Regions from separate parts of the Vibrio crassostreae genome, predicted to be linked through region 1. Evidence: predicted binding sites of a transcription regulator. Region 1 holds the regulator's gene; each other region holds the start of a gene.
What was found. Region 1 encodes PurR, which represses purine synthesis genes. Its sites were predicted from a motif close to TNANGNAAACGTTTNCNTNA; they were not measured.
Positions count from the first base shown of each region.

Region 2: the regulator PurR is predicted to act here: its motif matches at 1,528-1,547, upstream of OC193_RS11305 (NupC/NupG family nucleoside CNT transporter).
Region 3: the regulator PurR is predicted to act here: its motif matches at 1,418-1,437, upstream of purE (5-(carboxyamino)imidazole ribonucleotide mutase).
Region 4: the regulator PurR is predicted to act here: its motif matches at 1,375-1,394, upstream of glyA (serine hydroxymethyltransferase).

Region 1 covers NZ_AP025476.1:2,324,366-2,328,517, reverse strand. The annotation lists gene OC193_RS10355 (putative signal transducing protein) at 1-88, opposite strand, end outside; gene OC193_RS10350 (TVP38/TMEM64 family protein) at 136-816, opposite strand; gene OC193_RS10345 (TfoX/Sxy family DNA transformation protein) at 951-1,541, opposite strand; cyclic di-GMP riboswitch class I at 1,669-1,754, opposite strand; gene purR (HTH-type transcriptional repressor PurR) at 1,925-2,929, opposite strand; gene torD (molecular chaperone TorD) at 3,245-3,892, opposite strand.
Region 2 covers NZ_AP025476.1:2,557,347-2,561,498, forward strand. The annotation lists gene OC193_RS11300 (cation:proton antiporter) at 1-117, opposite strand, end outside; gene OC193_RS11305 (NupC/NupG family nucleoside CNT transporter) at 282-1,481, opposite strand; gene OC193_RS11310 (LysR family transcriptional regulator) at 1,687-2,607, opposite strand; gene OC193_RS11315 (lytic murein transglycosylase) at 2,779-3,777, opposite strand; gene OC193_RS11320 (YcgL domain-containing protein) at 3,808-4,098, opposite strand.
Region 3 covers NZ_AP025476.1:3,424,170-3,428,321, forward strand. The annotation lists gene hemF (oxygen-dependent coproporphyrinogen oxidase) at 1-735, opposite strand, end outside; gene OC193_RS15480 (L-threonylcarbamoyladenylate synthase) at 756-1,313, opposite strand; gene purE (5-(carboxyamino)imidazole ribonucleotide mutase) at 1,508-1,993, shown strand; gene OC193_RS15490 (5-(carboxyamino)imidazole ribonucleotide synthase) at 1,999-3,129, shown strand; gene OC193_RS15495 (DNA topoisomerase family protein) at 3,235-3,804, opposite strand; gene OC193_RS15500 (DUF494 family protein) at 3,817-4,152, opposite strand, start outside.
Region 4 covers NZ_AP025476.1:2,717,308-2,721,459, forward strand. The annotation lists gene glyA (serine hydroxymethyltransferase) at 69-1,319, opposite strand; gene OC193_RS12090 (YitT family protein) at 1,667-2,269, shown strand; gene OC193_RS12095 (winged helix-turn-helix domain-containing protein) at 2,359-3,867, shown strand; gene OC193_RS12100 (hypothetical protein) at 4,013-4,152, shown strand, end outside.

The DNA.
Region 1 (4,152 bases):
CACGGACTTCACAGGCAATATTCTCGCTTTCTAACAATCCACAGATGATATGAGCTTCTGTCGGATTCGATGCACTGAAGATTTTCATTGAAATAGAACCTTATTCGGCTATCTGTGTTGTTTGGCTATTATAAATTATTCAGCTACGGGTGCTGAGCGAAACTTACCCATCAACCATTTAGCAACTATTGGGAATATCCCCAATAACGCAAATGACAATAGTACTGAAGGGGAGACGATGCCTGAAAGTGAATCAATTTCTGCGAGCTGAGTACCAGCATTCAAGAAAACCGCCGTCCCCGGTAACATCCCGATCTGACTTGTAATGTAATAACGACTCACTGACATCGGTGTTAGACCCATCAATAGGTTGATAAGGAAAAATGGGAATACAGGAATCAGACGCAGAGAAAATAAGTAAAATGCGCCGTCTTTTTCAACTCCCTTGTTAATTGTCGCCAATTTGTCACCAAACTTGGTTTGAATCCAGTCACGCAACAAGTAACGGCTACTTAAGAAGGCTAAGGTCGCACCGATCGCACTTGCGAAAGATACTAGCAGCAAGCTATTCCAGAAGCCAAATAGCGCAGCCCCTAATAGGGTCACAACAGCGGCTCCGGGAATGGAGAAAGCTGTAATCATTACATACGCGACAAAATAGATAGCGGCAGCAGCAATAAAGTTGCTGTCAATATAGTCATTTAACACAGCTTGTTGGGCCTTAGCATTTTCAAGCGTTAAGTACTGGCCGAAATTGATGCCTAACACCACGATGGTTACGACCAACACAATACCCAATATCATTTTCTTACTCATTGATACTTCCTCTAAATTTTCAATGCATACCGATAGTATAGATAGACAGGCAAAGCATAGATTAACTTTCATCAGATATAAAAAAAGCCGCAGTAAATGCGGCTTAGTTATGTATATAGATTGCACTGACAATGTTAATTGACCCGATTGATAAGCTCTTCGCGACGCTGCTGCGGTATAACAGACCAATGTGTACCATTGATCGCGCCTTCTAGCGCCCAAAGTAGTTCAATACTGACAGAAGACGCATGCGATTCTTTGATGGCGTTAAATGCGTTTACAGAGCCAGATTCATATAAACGTTCTACAGAATCGATCCCTGCCTTTTTCAACATACGCTCGGTAGCGAGTCGAAGATTAGGCAGATCTTTGAGTCGGGTCGGCTTAGCAGAAGACTGCTCAGCTTTTTCTTCTTTAGCAAAACCTAGAGACGTGGTTGCAAGTTGCAAGATTTTTTCTTGGTCTTGCCATAAGCCTTCAGGTAAAGCGAAATATTTAGTAACGACAGGGAAACCACGTTTTTTGTAGACGTATGGTTGAAACCCTTGTTGTTCGAATTGTTTCGTTGTGCCTCTGTCTGCGCGTATGTGCAACTGGTCATTTACAACCAGAGCAAACATAGTGTCATCAGCAAAAAGACCGAAGCCACCAAACATTGAGCGTGATTTTATTTTTCCTAGGGACTCAAATAACTTCATCGAGTCCTTTAGTATCGGTTTATCCATGTTATTTATCTCGGTGTATTTGAACTACGCCACCAAATAAGCAGGTCCGAGAGATTAGCAAAATGTTGCAATTACATTGTCAATAAGCCGTAAATTACTAAATTATTAGTAGTTACTGCATTTTGCCATCGGTAACCCCGCTACCATACCAACGAGTGGTTTAGGCCGGAAGCTTTGCGTCTCACTCTTTCGAGTGGTTTGCCCTGTGCGTGACTGATTGAATAGAATAAAGTTTTTGTTGAATGAAGCTCACAGTTGATATTTCAAAATGTGACATTGCTTCAATTAATGATCTTTCCATTGTGCATATAGGTTCATTATAGTTGTTGATAAAAAAAGCGCACCTAAAGGTGCGCTTGATGACATTAAACTTGAATTATCAATTAATTTAACGTTTTAACTGTACTTCGCTCAACAATTTCAGGGTGCATTTCGAAGACGCGTTTTTCGTGGTCTTTGTCTTTGATGCGCTCTAATAGAATTTCGAATGCATTCTTACCAACACGACGTTTTGGTTGGTGAACTGTCGTTAACGGTGGAGAGAAGTATTCAGCCAGTTCGATGTTGTCGTAACCGATCACTGAGATATCTTCAGGAATGCGAATGCCTTTTTCTTGCAGGCGGCTCATTAGGCCGAGTGCCATTGTATCGTTAAAGCAGAATACCGCCGTTGGGCGATCTTCCATCTCAACGATTTGTTCTGCAGCAAGTACTGCTGTATCACACTCGAAGTTGCCTTCGATGATCATATTTTCATCGGCAGAAATCTTAGCTTCGTTGAGTGCGCGCTTGTAACCGGCAATACGTTCAACACATGCTGCTTTGTCTAAGTGGCCACTTAAACATGCAATCTTAGAGTGACCGCGTTCAATAAGGTATTTGGTCGCTAGGTAGCCACCTTCTTCAGAGTTATCGATGATCTTATCAGCCTGAGAGCTCTCAGGGCCCCAGTCCATGATAACTTTAGGGATGTCAGCGTGACGGTCTAACATCTCTCTTAGTTCTTCAGTTAGGTCAGAACACATAACTAAGATGCCATCTACACGTTTCTCTGCAAGCATTCGAATGTAGTCACGTTGCTTCTCATAGATACCGCCCGTATTACACAGGATCAAAGTGTAACCTTGACGGTAGCAGTAGCTCTCAACACCATCGATAACTTCAGAGAAGAATAAGTTAGTTGATTGAGTCACAAGCATGCCGATAGTGCGTGTGGTATTACACTTCAAACTACGAGCAACAGCACTTGGTGCATAGTTGAGTTCATCTACGGCTTTGTTTACTTTTTCTTGAGTTGCTTCTGCAACAAAGCGAGTTTTATTGATTACGTGAGAAACGGTTGTTGTTGATACGCCGGCTAAGCGAGCGACATCTTTTATAGTGGCCATGGTTTTATCCTATTAGAAGCTACTTTCCCCAAGTACGGAATAAAGTAGCCGTTAAGCTACCTAACTAAGAGCTTAAATTTGTAGGGCTCTTTGGGTACTAAAGTGCTAAAAAACAAAAAACCGCTATTGAGCGGCTTGTCTTAACACCGAAATGCTCTGAACTTTAATAAGTATAGCATTTCGTGAATGTTTCATATTTTATCGTTTGCGGTCACAATTTTAGACTGACTAGAAATTACTCGCAATAAAATTCACCCAGAAATCCGGGTGAATTGTCACATTCTACTGAATTTATTTACCTAGTCATCCAATAAGCTATTCACCAGCTAAATATTGAGTGTCTAATTGACAGAATGCGAGTAGCAAAGATGAGACGGAGGCGTAGAAACCGAATTCATCAACGTCATGACATTTCACGTTGAACTTTGGTACCCAAGTCAGCAGTTGTTGTTCGATAAACTGCTGTTGAACGGCAAATGAATTCTCTAGCTCTTCTTCAATATCCGTTTCGTTTGAACGAATGATCAAGTTACCAAGGAAATCGAGTTCGATAGCAATGTGGTCTGCTGGCTCTTTTAGATCTTGGTTCACCACTAAATTGTGCTTAGCCATGATCTCTTCCATATCTTTTGCAGGCTTATCATTCAAAAGGCCAGTTTCACCGATATACATAGAAGCGTAAGGAAGAGCACCGTGTTTATCTGTTTTTAAGAAAAGATCGCAAAAGTCTGCAGACAATTCTAGTTGAGCATCTTCACGTGTTTGTAGGCGGTTAAGCGCATCCACTAGCTTATCAATCGCTGGCTTTAGTGTTTCATTTTCGCCTAAACCAGTCAGGAAAGAACGAATTTCAACAGAGTGGTAGTGATCGAGTTCTTCTTGAGTGAGCTCTTTGGCAAATAAGCTTGATAGCCACCAGTATATTTCTGCTCTTTGCTCGTTGAACGCTTTCGTATCTTTCATTTGTTAGATCCTGACTTAGTCTTGTGATGTTACTTATATGCATCTTGAAGTCACTTGGGCATAAGCACACCAAGGCTGAATAACAAGGTTATTTGCGAAACGCAAAGTTACTCGTTAGTAGTAATGCCTATATTGAATTGCGATGGACGATAAATAGCAAGGTTTAAGATTGTCTTGTATCAAAAAAAATCCATGTTTCTGGCTTTTATCTTCTGTACTACTAGAATTGTTACGAGTTATGAATAGAATAGTCACTGAAA
Region 2 (4,152 bases), 230 kb from region 1:
TAGGCCGACGATAAGGAGAGGAAGAATAGCGGGAAGACGTAAACGCCAACCGAGCAGCTGACAAGCTAAAGACAAGAGTCCAATTAACGCCAAAGAAGAAGTAATCGACAAATCCATTTGTGCCCCTAAAAGGTTTGCACCACACCCTGTGGTACAAACTATTCAATGAAATAAGAAAGCCTACGTTCTTACACTATAGGCTCTCTTTTTCACGCTAACCGAATATTATTGTGATTAATCAGTCACTTTACTATAGGGAGAGTAAAGTCATGATCAGTTAGCTACAGAGAAAGTACAACACCAGCAATCGCTGCACTCATTAGGTTAGCAAACACACCCGCACAAATTGCTTTGAAGCCATATTGTGAGATGAAAGAGCGACGCTCTGGAACTAAGCTACCCAAACCACCAATCAGAATTGCCATAGTAGAGATGTTAGCAAAGCCACATAGAGCAAAAGTTACGATCGCTTGTGAGTGCTCACTCAGTGCCTCTTTAGCATCCATTAGCTGGATGAAAGCCACGAACTCGTTCACGACAATCTTGTTACCGATCAATGAACCTGCAACCACAGCCTCAGACCACGGTACACCGATTAGCCATGCAACGGGTGCAAACACATAACCTAGGATAAGTTCGAAGCTTAAGTTTACGCCAAACCAGCCACCAACAATACCTAGCAAGCCATTCAGCATTGCAATCACACTGATAAAGGCAAGAAGTGTTGCACCCACTGCAACGGCAATACGAAGTCCAGACATAGCCCCATCTGCCATTGCCTCAACTACGTTTGTTGCTCGTGGAATTTCTACATCAGACTCAATATTTTCTTGAGCGTCATCTGGGCTGCCAGGTACTAAGATTTTAGCCATCAATAGACCGGCAGGTGCAGACATAAATGCCGCAGCGATCAGGAAGTTTAGGTCAACGCCAAGCGATGCATAACCCACTAACGTACCACCAGCTACAGAAGCCAAACCACACACCATCACAGCAAACAGTTGTGAATCCGTCATGTGCTTTAGGTAAGGTTTAACCACCAATGGCGCTTCAATCATGCCGACAAAGATGTTGGCAGTCGCAGACAGTGATTCTGCACGACCTGTACCCAAGAACTTCTGTAGCGCACCACCAATAAGGTTGATCACCTTTGGCATAAAGCCAATGTGGTACAAACCTGAAATCAATGCAGAGAAAAAGATAATGATGCCAAGAACATTAATCGCGAAAACAAATCCGTTATTCGTTAGGCCACCAAATAGAAAGTTAATCCCCTCTTGACCGTAGTTGATCAAGCTAGATACCGCACCCGTGGCTGCATTCAACGCTTCTTTACCCATTGGTACATACAAAACCAACAGCGCGAATGAGATTTGTAATAAGAAAGCCAAAGAGACTGTTCTTAGTGGAATATTTTTTCTGTCCGTAGATAGTAACCAAGCGGCAACTAAAATAGTGATAATTCCAAGTAGGGAAGCCATGTGCGTCAACCTAAAAGTTGTAGATAGGAAAGGCGACGCATTCTATAGAGGAAATCGTTTGCGGCAAGCTGAGGTTGTTAACGTGATGTTGGGGTAATCAAGATTTAACTATGAGTATAATTAAGTTATTGAATTTTAATAATTAACTTTGATTAAAAAGCGTACTTTTTCCATATGGAAATTATATTTATAGATTAGGAAACAGTTAGCGATGCAGTTCAACACAAGTTTTGAGGTTTTTGTCCCAATACGTCGGCGACCCTATATGATCTTTAATGAACTCAATCACCGCTGAAAGCTTCTTCGGCATGTTCTTTCTGCTTGGGTAAACAGCATAGAATGGCATCAGCTGACTGGCTCTCCACTCTGGTAATACTTGAATCAACTTGCCCGTTCTAAACTCTTCTTTCACTAAGTAAGTCGCCAAATAAGCAACACCCCACCCTGATACTGCTGCGTCTCGTACAGCCTCAGCCAAATCGACTGAATAATCGCCCGCGACTTTAACACTAAGGTTTTCTTGCCCGTTATCAAACGCCCACGATGTGTAATCTCGCTCTCGGCTGCGATAGATAAGGCAATTGTGGTCAATCAGATCAGAAGGCACATGCGGCGTCCCGGCCTTAATCAGATAATCCGGTGATGCAGCCACCACAAACTGGCTGTCGGCTAATCGCTGCGCAATGTAACCTTCAGGCAAGTCTTCATTGTTGGTGATCCAGAGATCCAAACGCTCTTCAATCATATCCACCTTATAATCGAACAAGTGGACCTCGATTCTCAGCTGTGGGTAAAGCTGTCTGAGTTGGTCGATCGCGGGAATGATATGCAGCGTGCCAAATGACTGCGACAAACCGACGCGCAGTATTCCAGAGATATCATCGCGCTGGCTGTCCATATCCATCTGAGCTGATTTCACCGTGTTAAACAGCTGCTCACAGTGTTGATAGAACACGTCTCCCGCTTCGGTAAGCGTGAGGCTTCGTGTTGTCCTTTGCACCAGCTTGATTCCTATCGAGTCTTCAAGCAAAGCGACTTGCTTGCTGATATGAGACACTGAAACATTTAAGCTCTTTGCAGCACTGGTAAAGCCTTCATGCTTAATTAACGCATGGAATATCACCATCTGTGCAGCTCTATCTGTTAGCACAAGGCCACCTTCTCAAATCTCTAAAATATAAAATCAAAAAGGACTCCGAAGAGTCCTTTAGTTCGTTCTGCCTATGGTAGGCCAAATGCTATTCAAAGCGACCTAAATCAATTAACCAAATTAAGTCTACTAATCAAATCAGGCCGATTAATCAAACTTAATTCTGTCGGCTAGGTGGCTTACTGCCAAAGCAAAGTAGTAAGAACGATTCCACTTCATTAACACATTGTAGTTGTTATAAATGAGGTACGAACGTCCGGTTTCATCATCCGGCATGATTAACCAAGCTTTAATGTCTTCATCAAGTGTTGGCAGTGGGCGATCGTCATAACGCTTAATACCGAGTTCAGACCACTCTTTTAAGTATTTCGCTTTGTCTTCAGTTCGACCTTGTAAATCGATCGACACAGATGACGGAACATGAACCTGACGACCCCAAGTATATTTGTCATCCCATCCTGATTGGCTGAGATAATTTGCCGCTGAAGCAAATACGTCTTCTTCAGTGCCCCAAATGTCTTTCTTACCGTCGCCATTACCATCAGCCGCATATGCTAAGAATGAGCTTGGCATAAATTGAGGCTGACCCATTGCGCCCGCCCAAGAGCCTTTCATCTCTTTTGGTGCAATATGGCCTTGGTCAAGAATGGTTAACGCCGCAATCGCTTCGCTGCGGAAAAACGCCTCTCTGCGCCCTTCGTAAGCCATGGTCGTTAAAGCGTCGATTACGCTGTAATTACCGGTGAACTTACCGAAGTTACTCTCAACACCCCATAGCGCGACAATGAATCGCGGCTGAACGCCATATTCATCACCAATACGTTTTAACGCTGTATAATGCTTCTTATAAAGTGACCTTGCTTGCTTCACTTTCCAATCTGGTACCGCTCGTGGGATGTATTCATCCAGAGTCAGCTTTTTCTCCGGTTGGTTTTTATCCGCTTTGACCGCTCTTGGTTTAAACGTCACACCATCAAAGGCTTCATCAATGATCGCTTCAGAGATGCCTTCTTCACGGCCTTGTTGCTTTAGTTTTTCTACATATTGCTCGAAACTCAGTTCTTGAGCGTGTACTGAGCCAATGGCCAAGCTATTACCTAAAAGTAATGCCGACACCGCCAATATGCTTTTCGAAAATTTACTCAACGATCACTCCTCCTTGAATTGAGGTGGCTATCACTCTTCGTCTTGAGATTTCTGTTGAGCTTTACGCTCTTTATGAAGTTCAAGTTCGTTAACTGGTGGTGGCGGAACTTGCAAAAAGAAACCATCGGTATTCAGTGATTCTTTCACTTTTTCGATGTTCACTTGAGCCAGTTTACGGCCATCCATTTTAATTACCATTACAAAACTAGGTTTACCAAACATTTGCATCAATGCGTCAGGAACTTGTGAAAAATCATCCTTCTTAGGAATATAAAGGTATGTTCCTTCTTTCTTTGAGCTTTTATATATAGAACACAGCATGACAAACCTTTTTTAAATGTTTATGACTACAAAACTCTCACTTGCGAGATCAAT
Region 3 (4,152 bases), 1.1 Mb from region 1:
GCGACCACGACGATAAAGTTGGAAGTCACGCTCACGTTCGCCATAAGGTGTCTCTTTGCGACGCTCAACAATCGGCAAGTACGCCGCAGCAAAACCTTCACCGACCGCCTGCATATAAGCAAAGCTCTTCTCAAAGCCCCACTCGTTAAGATCATCAAAGAACAGACCACCCACACCACGTGTTTCATCTCTATGTGGAAGATAGAAGTACTTATCACACCACTCTTTGTGTTCTTGATACACGTTATCACCAAATGGTGCACACAGGTCTTTAGCAGTTTGATGCCAAGATTGGCAATCTTCATCGACAGGATAGAATGGAGTTAAATCAAAACCACCACCGAACCACCAGATAGGGTCTTCCCCTTCCTTTTCGGCAATAAAGAATCGTACGTTGGCGTGTGAGGTTGGGATATAAGGGTTTTTAGGGTGGATAACTAACGATACACCCATCGCTTCGAACTTACGTCCGGCTAATTCAGGGCGGTGAGCGGTTGCTGAAGCTGGCATTGCCTTACCTGCAACGTGAGAAAAGTTAACACCACCTTGCTCAAAGACCGCACCATCAGTCATCACACGAGTACGACCACCGCCTCCGAGGCGTTCGCCAGGTTCGCGCTCCCATGCATCTTCTTCAAATAGTGCACTACCATCAGCTTGTTCAAGCTGTTGGCAAATCGAATCTTGTAGGTTCAGTAAAAACTGCTTTACTGCTTCTTTATCAATTGCTGCCATTTTACTTTCCTTTGCAGGGTTTAACCCTGTCTTAATATTTTCGACGTTTTTGCATCTCTAATTTCGCTTGGCTTGTCACGACCACCCGTTTGACCTTCTAAAATCGCTACCAAATGTTGGCCGAGTTGCTGCTGAACTTCTTCAGTCGTCATACAAGGCGGTTCGCCCGTCAGGTTAGCACTGGTAGAGGTTAACGGCTTACCGAATTCATTACACATTCTTTGAACCAAAGGGTGATCCGTCACTCGCACAGCGATTGAATCAAACTGACCACTCACCCAGTCTGTCACCTTAGCACTGGTTGGCATTATCCAAGTCACCGGGCCTGGCCATGTGGCTTTTACTGTCGTCAGCTGCTCTTCCGTCAATTGGCTTTCATCTATGTAAGGTAACAGTTGCTCGTAGCTTGCAGCTATTAAGATCAAGCCCTTTTCAACCGGGCGCTTTTTTAACTCGAGTAATTTCTGGATGGCTTGTGGATTATCTGGATCACAACCGACCCCAAAAACGCCTTCGGTCGGGTAAGCAATGACTTCACCTTGTTGTAATGCCTGCAATGTATGTTGAAAGTTATCCACGGGTGCCTCATTAATTCAGTTATCTAACTCACTAAGTGTACAAATTATCACTCACTGTGACTAAAGCTATTTGTTTATAAAATGTATCAATTAACAACTTAGACTGACGCAAACGTTTTCCTTGGGTGATTTTACCCGTATAATGCGCGCAAAATATCTAATCACTAATTAAATCGTACCTGAAGGAGTTTGAGATGACTGTCGGTATTATCATGGGTTCTAAATCTGATTGGCCAACAATGAAGCTAGCTGCAGAAATGTTGGATCAGTTTGGCGTGGCGTACGAAACAAAAGTGGTTTCTGCTCACCGCACACCTCAGTTGCTAGCAGACTACGCAACCAGTGCGAAAGAGCGCGGTATTAAAGTGATTATTGCTGGCGCTGGCGGTGCAGCTCACCTACCAGGCATGGCAGCTGCCTTCACAAGCGTACCTGTTCTTGGTGTTCCAGTTCAATCTAAAGCATTGAAAGGCATGGACTCGCTACTTTCTATCGTGCAAATGCCAAAAGGTATCGCGGTAGGTACTCTGGCTATCGGTGAAGCTGGTGCAGCGAACGCTGGTATCCTAGCAGCGCAAATAATTGGTACACACAATGAAGATGTGATGGCAAAAGTAGAAGCGTTCCGCTCTGAGCAAACAGAAACGGTACTTGCAAATCCAAACCCTGCAGAGGACTAATTCCCATGCATGTTCTTGTGTTAGGCGCGGGCCAACTTGCTCGCATGATGTCCCTAGCTGGGGCACCGCTGAATATTGAAATTTCTGCTTTTGATGTTGGCAGCAAAAATATTGTTCACCCATTAACGCAAGCGATTCTAGGCAACGGCTTAGAAAATGCGATAGATCGCGCGGACGTCATTACTGCTGAGTTCGAACACATCCCTCATGATGTGCTTGAGGTATGTGAGCGCAGCGGTAAGTTCTTACCGACAACAGAAGCAATCAAAGCTGGCGGTGACCGTCGCCTTGAAAAAGCGCTGTTAGACGAAGCGAACGTGAAGAATGCTAAATACTACGTGATCAACTCTCGCGAAGACTTTGACGCAGCGATCGCTCACGTTGGCTTACCAATGGTATTGAAGAGTACACTTGGCGGCTACGATGGCAAAGGCCAGTGGCGCTTAAAGGCATTAGACAATGTTGACGTAACTTGGGCAGAAATGGCTGAGTGCATTGCCGCAACAGACAACCAAGCGATTGTGGCTGAAGAGTTTGTTCCGTTTGACCGCGAAGTATCACTGGTTGGTGCTCGTGGTACCAATGGCGAGATTCAAGTGTATCCACTGGCTGAAAATGTTCACACCGACGGCGTATTGAGCTTATCGACAGCGATTGATGACATTGAACTGCAAGAGCAAGCGAAAACCATGTTCACTGCCATTGCTGAACGCTTAGATTACGTTGGTGTACTCGCGCTAGAGTTCTTTGATGTTCAAGGTTCACTGCTGGTTAACGAGATTGCACCACGTGTTCATAACTCTGGCCACTGGACGCAGCAAGGCGCTGAAACTTGTCAGTTTGAAAACCACCTGCGTGCCGTGTGTGGGATGCCACTAGGTAGCACCAAGCTGATTCGTCCAACCGCAATGATCAACATTCTTGGTGAAGATACTCTACCTGAGGCTATTCTGGCTCAAGGCTGCTGTCATGTTCACTGGTATGGTAAAGAGAAGCGTGCAGGTCGTAAGATGGGCCACATTAATGTGAGCGCTGATTACAACGCAGAACTGCAAAGAGCGTTGTGCTCATTGTCTGATATTCTTGATCAGCAAGCCTACCCTGCTGTGCATGAGTTTGCTGAGCAGATGAAGTAAGCCTACATTGGTTTATTGATATAAAAAGTTCATTGGATATAGAAACGGCGCTCATTGAGCGCCGTTTTTTTGTTTCTGGTCATTCACTTACTGTGATTAACATGACTACTGAGATTGAATGTGATGACACTTGCGATCAGCACATTGCTTCTTAGTGCCACTGGCTGTTTTCTTCTCAAGTAACAACGGGAACTGGCACTCTTCACAACGACCTATAACTGGTGGCTGATTAACGGCGAACTTACACTTAGGGTAGTTATCACACGCATAAAAAGTTTTACCATAGCGAGATTTACGCTCAACCAAGTGGCCTCGACCACACTCAGGGCAGGCAACAAGTGGCTGTTCTTCAGGTTGTTCTTTCGGTTGATCCAAAGATTCGATGTGATTACACGTTGGGTAACTACTACAACCAATGAACATCCCAAAGCGACCCTGCCTTAATACCAATTCGTTTTGGCACTTAGGACACGGAACGCCTAGCTCTTTCACCACATGACCATCATTTTGATGAAGAGGCTTGATGTAATCACAGCTCGGATACTGCTTACAGCCTAAAAATGGGCCGTGCTTACCATGGCGAAGCTGAAGCTCCCCACCACACTGCGGACATGGTTCATGCTCTAACGCATGTTCATGTGCTGAAAAAAGCTGATTATCAATCTTACTACTCATGACAAGCCTGTATTAATGCAAGATGCCTTGCTCTTTGGTGTACAACAGCTCTTCCATTTGCGTGTAAGCACTTTCATTACCCGGCACATTAAATAGCACCATTAAGATAATCCATTTCAGATCATCCAATTCAAATTCGTTGGTCTCAAGCCCCATCACACGATCAATAACCATTTCACGAATCTCTGTCGTGAGCACGTTGATCTGCTCTAGGAACAGTAAGAAACCTCGACACTCCATATTAATACGCGATACCTCTCGACTGGTGTAAACACGCATCGAGGTATTGGAGCACATAGTAATCGCCGCTTGGTTGTCGGTATCTTGCAGTGCAGCAAGATCTTCTAA
Region 4 (4,152 bases), 390 kb from region 1:
AGCACGCGGAGCTTACGAATGTAAGTGAGCATGCTCGACAACGAAGTTCAAATTACTACGAAGAAAAATTAAGCGTAAACCGGTAGACGCTTACAGATATTTAGTACTTTTGCTTTAGTCGCTTCGATAACAGACTCATCGCCCATGTTATCTAGGATGTCACAGATCCAACCTGCTAGCTCTTTCGCGTCTGCTTCTGAGAAACCGCGACGAGTGATAGAAGGAGAACCGATACGGATACCTGAAGTAACGAACGGGCTACGTGGATCATTTGGTACTGAGTTCTTGTTCACAGTGATGTTCGCTGCACCTAGTGCTGCATCAGCCTCTTTACCTGTGATGTCCTTGTCGATTAGGTCAACTAGGAACAGGTGGTTCTCTGTAGAACCTGAAACGATGTTGTAACCACGTGCTAGGAATTCAGCAACCATTGCTTTTGCGTTAGCAACTACGCGAGCTTGGTATTCTTTGAACTCTGGCTCTAGAGCTTCTTTGAACGCTACTGCTTTACCAGCGATAACGTGCATTAGAGGACCACCTTGGCCGCCTGGGAATACTGCTGAGTTTAGTTTCTTGTAAAGATCTTCGCCTTCGTTAGAAAGGATAAGACCACCACGAGGACCAGCAAGCGTTTTGTGCGTTGTTGTTGTTACAACGTGAGCGTGTGGAACTGGGTTCGGGTAAACGCCTGCAGCGATTAGACCAGCAACGTGAGCCATATCTACGAAGAAGTAAGCACCTACTTTGTCAGCGATTTCACGCATGCGCTTCCAATCACAAACTTGAGAGTAAGCTGAGAAACCACCGATGATCATCTTAGGCTTGTGCTCGATAGCTAGCGCTTCCATCTCTTCGTAATCGATTTGGCCTGCTTCATCGATACCGTAAGGAATGATGTTGTAAAGCTTACCAGAGAAGTTTACTGGAGAACCGTGAGTTAGGTGGCCACCGTGCGCAAGGCTCATACCTAGAACCGTATCGCCTGCATTTAGTAGTGCCATGTATACAGCGTTGTTTGCTTGAGAACCTGAGTGAGGCTGTACGTTTGCGTACTCTGCACCAAATAGTTCACATGCACGTTCAATTGCTAGAGTTTCAACTTTGTCTACGTACTCACAACCACCGTAGTAACGCTTACCTGGGTAGCCTTCAGCGTATTTGTTTGTAAGTTGAGAACCTTGAGCTTCCATTACACGTGGGCTTGTGTAGTTTTCTGAAGCGATAAGTTCGATGTGCTCTTCCTGACGAAGAGTTTCTTCTTGGATAGCTGCGAATAGATCCGCATCGTAATCAGCAATGTTCATGTCACGCTTAAGCATCTGTATCTCCTGACTCAGATTGTACTGAAAGTTTCAAAAAAACCACACAACGACCGAAAGCAAACGTTTCCGTCACCGTTTTGATGTGACGCATTCTACATAATTTGATCTAGGTCATAAAGAGCTAATTGCAATTTTATCATGCAGTTTTTTCATAATCACATATAAGATTCATCATGGTTATTTAGCTTATCCAACCAAAGATGCCGCTTACTGTCAATTTTACGATTTACACCCTGTAAAACGCAGATTACATAGGTTTACCTTAATTTTGCACCTCAAGCTACCGAAAGCTAAGGTTTTTCTCTACTATGCACGCCTTTATTGGTTAGGTAATTATAAAAACGATGGAAAAACACTCACGTAAAGAAGATTGGGTAGCAATTCTCACTGGCACGTTTTTAGTGGCGTTAGGCGTCTTCTTTTTACAGTCAGCGAACCTGCTTACCGGTGGTACTACTGGCTTGGCTCTGCTTTTGAGTCAATTCTTGCCTGTAACCTTTGGTATTTTGTACTTTGTTGCCAATTGTCCATTCTACTTATTAGCATGGAAACGATTCGGCCGCAGCTTTGCTATTAGCAGTGCGATTTCTGGAGCTTTAGTGTCTGTGTTTGCCGATCATTTATACTTGGTGATTTCGTTAGAAGTTCATAATGAGATTTACTGCGCTGTTGCAGGCGGGCTGTTAATGGGCTTAGGTATGCTGATCTTATTCCGTCATCGCTCAAGCTTGGGTGGATTCAACGTCTTGTGCTTATTCATTCAGGATCGCTACGGTATCTCAGTAGGCAAAACCCAAATGGCTATTGATGCGTGTATTCTGTTTGCATCATTCTTCTTCGTATCGCCTTGGGTGATTGCGGTTTCTGTATTGGGCACTGCGGTATTGAACATCGTATTAGCGATGAATCACAAGCCTACGCGTTATTCAGTGAACTACGCGTCTTAGCGCCAGCTATCCAATCAATGAATTACTAGCTGTTTTTCATAACGAAAACAGCTAGTATTTAGCTTTTATAAGCTACCTTCTCTTTTCTTATGCAAGATTACCTCTCTAGTGCTAAAGACACTCAAACCTCGATCTCTATTGAAGGTTTAGAATTCAACCCCGCGACACGTGTCTTAAGTTGCAACGAGCAGGTCATCGATCTAGAACCTCGTTCTATTGAATTACTCGAACTGTTTCTGACTAGCGTGGGTGAGCCGCTCGCAGCTGAGCAGATCATCGAGTCGGTTTGGCAAAGTAGCTTCATCTCGAAGAATGTGCTTACTAACAGGATCAGTACACTGCGCTCAGTGCTGCAGAAGTACTTACCAGAAAGTGATGCGACTAAGATCTTGGTTACTTACCCACGCAAAGGGTACTTCCTTAACCCTAGCTCTGTGAGTTTGGCTAATGCACAGCCCGAACCTCTTGAGTTCACCGAGCAACCTAAAGCGAGTAAAAAGACATCACCGTTTAATCTTTTGTTACTGTCACTCTCTGTTGTGCTGCTGATAAGCACTGCGACTTTAGGTTATATGTTTTGGCACTCTTCAAACCAAGCCTCTGAGCTTGAACGCACACAAAGGCTGATTCCTAAGGTCGAGCTATTACTGAACCGTATCGATGCCATTGGAGACAATGCAAGAACGCATCGCAAAGCCGTAAAAGCGCTGCTGCTTCAACAACAAATTGAATACGCTTATACCGACTTAGCGAATCAAGATGCACCAAGTTACTTCGTAGACCCAATAGACAGCACGCCCTTCTTTCCGGGTGCCAAAAACATGCGCACCAGTGACTACCTGCTCAATATTCAATTGAAAGATCAGGAAGTTGATACACGTCTTGCGGCTAAAGTCAGCCTTATTTACCCAAGTTCAGGGAAACTTGCTTTCCGCGGTGTCTATTCAATAGCGGTAGATAACCTCAGTGAAGACTTGATGGAGATAAATAGAGAGCTAGCGAACTACTTCGCTTTGCCTGCTCCGCTATCACCAGAGTGGTCTGTCAGTGGTAAAGAACTGAGCCGCTTACTTGACGGGCAAACAATAAAACTTGATAGCGTCCAATTCAACGTGATGACCTCGACCTTGCTTGCTCGACAACTGGCACTGTTTGAAACTGACCACCAGCGACTGATCAGTTTCACTAGCCTTGTGCAAACACGCTTTAAGTTGATTCCCGACGAGCTCAAACTCTGGCTTGGAATTATTCACTTCAAGTTAAGAGACCTGCAAACCGCCAAGGAATTCCTAACCAACACGGCGGGCAATTCGACCATCGAGAACGCACTGGTCTATATGATGATTTCCCATATTGCTTACAAGCAAGGAGACATGGATAAGTTTCGCCTCAACTACATGGAATCCTTGGTCGCGTTATTACGAGTGGTTCCTTCAGAAGAGTTGTTTGCTCGCTTATCCAAACCGGAGTCAAAATCGACCTGTCTCCAGCCTTGGAAAAATCTAAAATTGAGCATCAAAGAGCCACTTATCATTAAGCAATGGGAAAACCTGATGCTTAACTACTGCACGAATGTCGGTCATCAACTTTCCGAATAAATAAATATAAAATACTTAAAAACAAAAACTTAAATATAAATTAAGATCTTATGTATCTTCATTTTTTGCCCTCTTAACTCTCTCACCAATAGCATTCCTAAAAACATCAGGCCGCTCTAGGTCAACTATATTAGGAATGCTCAACATGAAAAAATCCATGACGCTGCTTGCGACTTCTCTCTTTGCTCTTTATGGCTGTGGCGGCGGAGGTGGCTCTTCTTCTGGTTCAACAGATGGTAATAAAGGTCCAAGCAATCAGGTGGATTACCCAATTGCGAGCTCTGT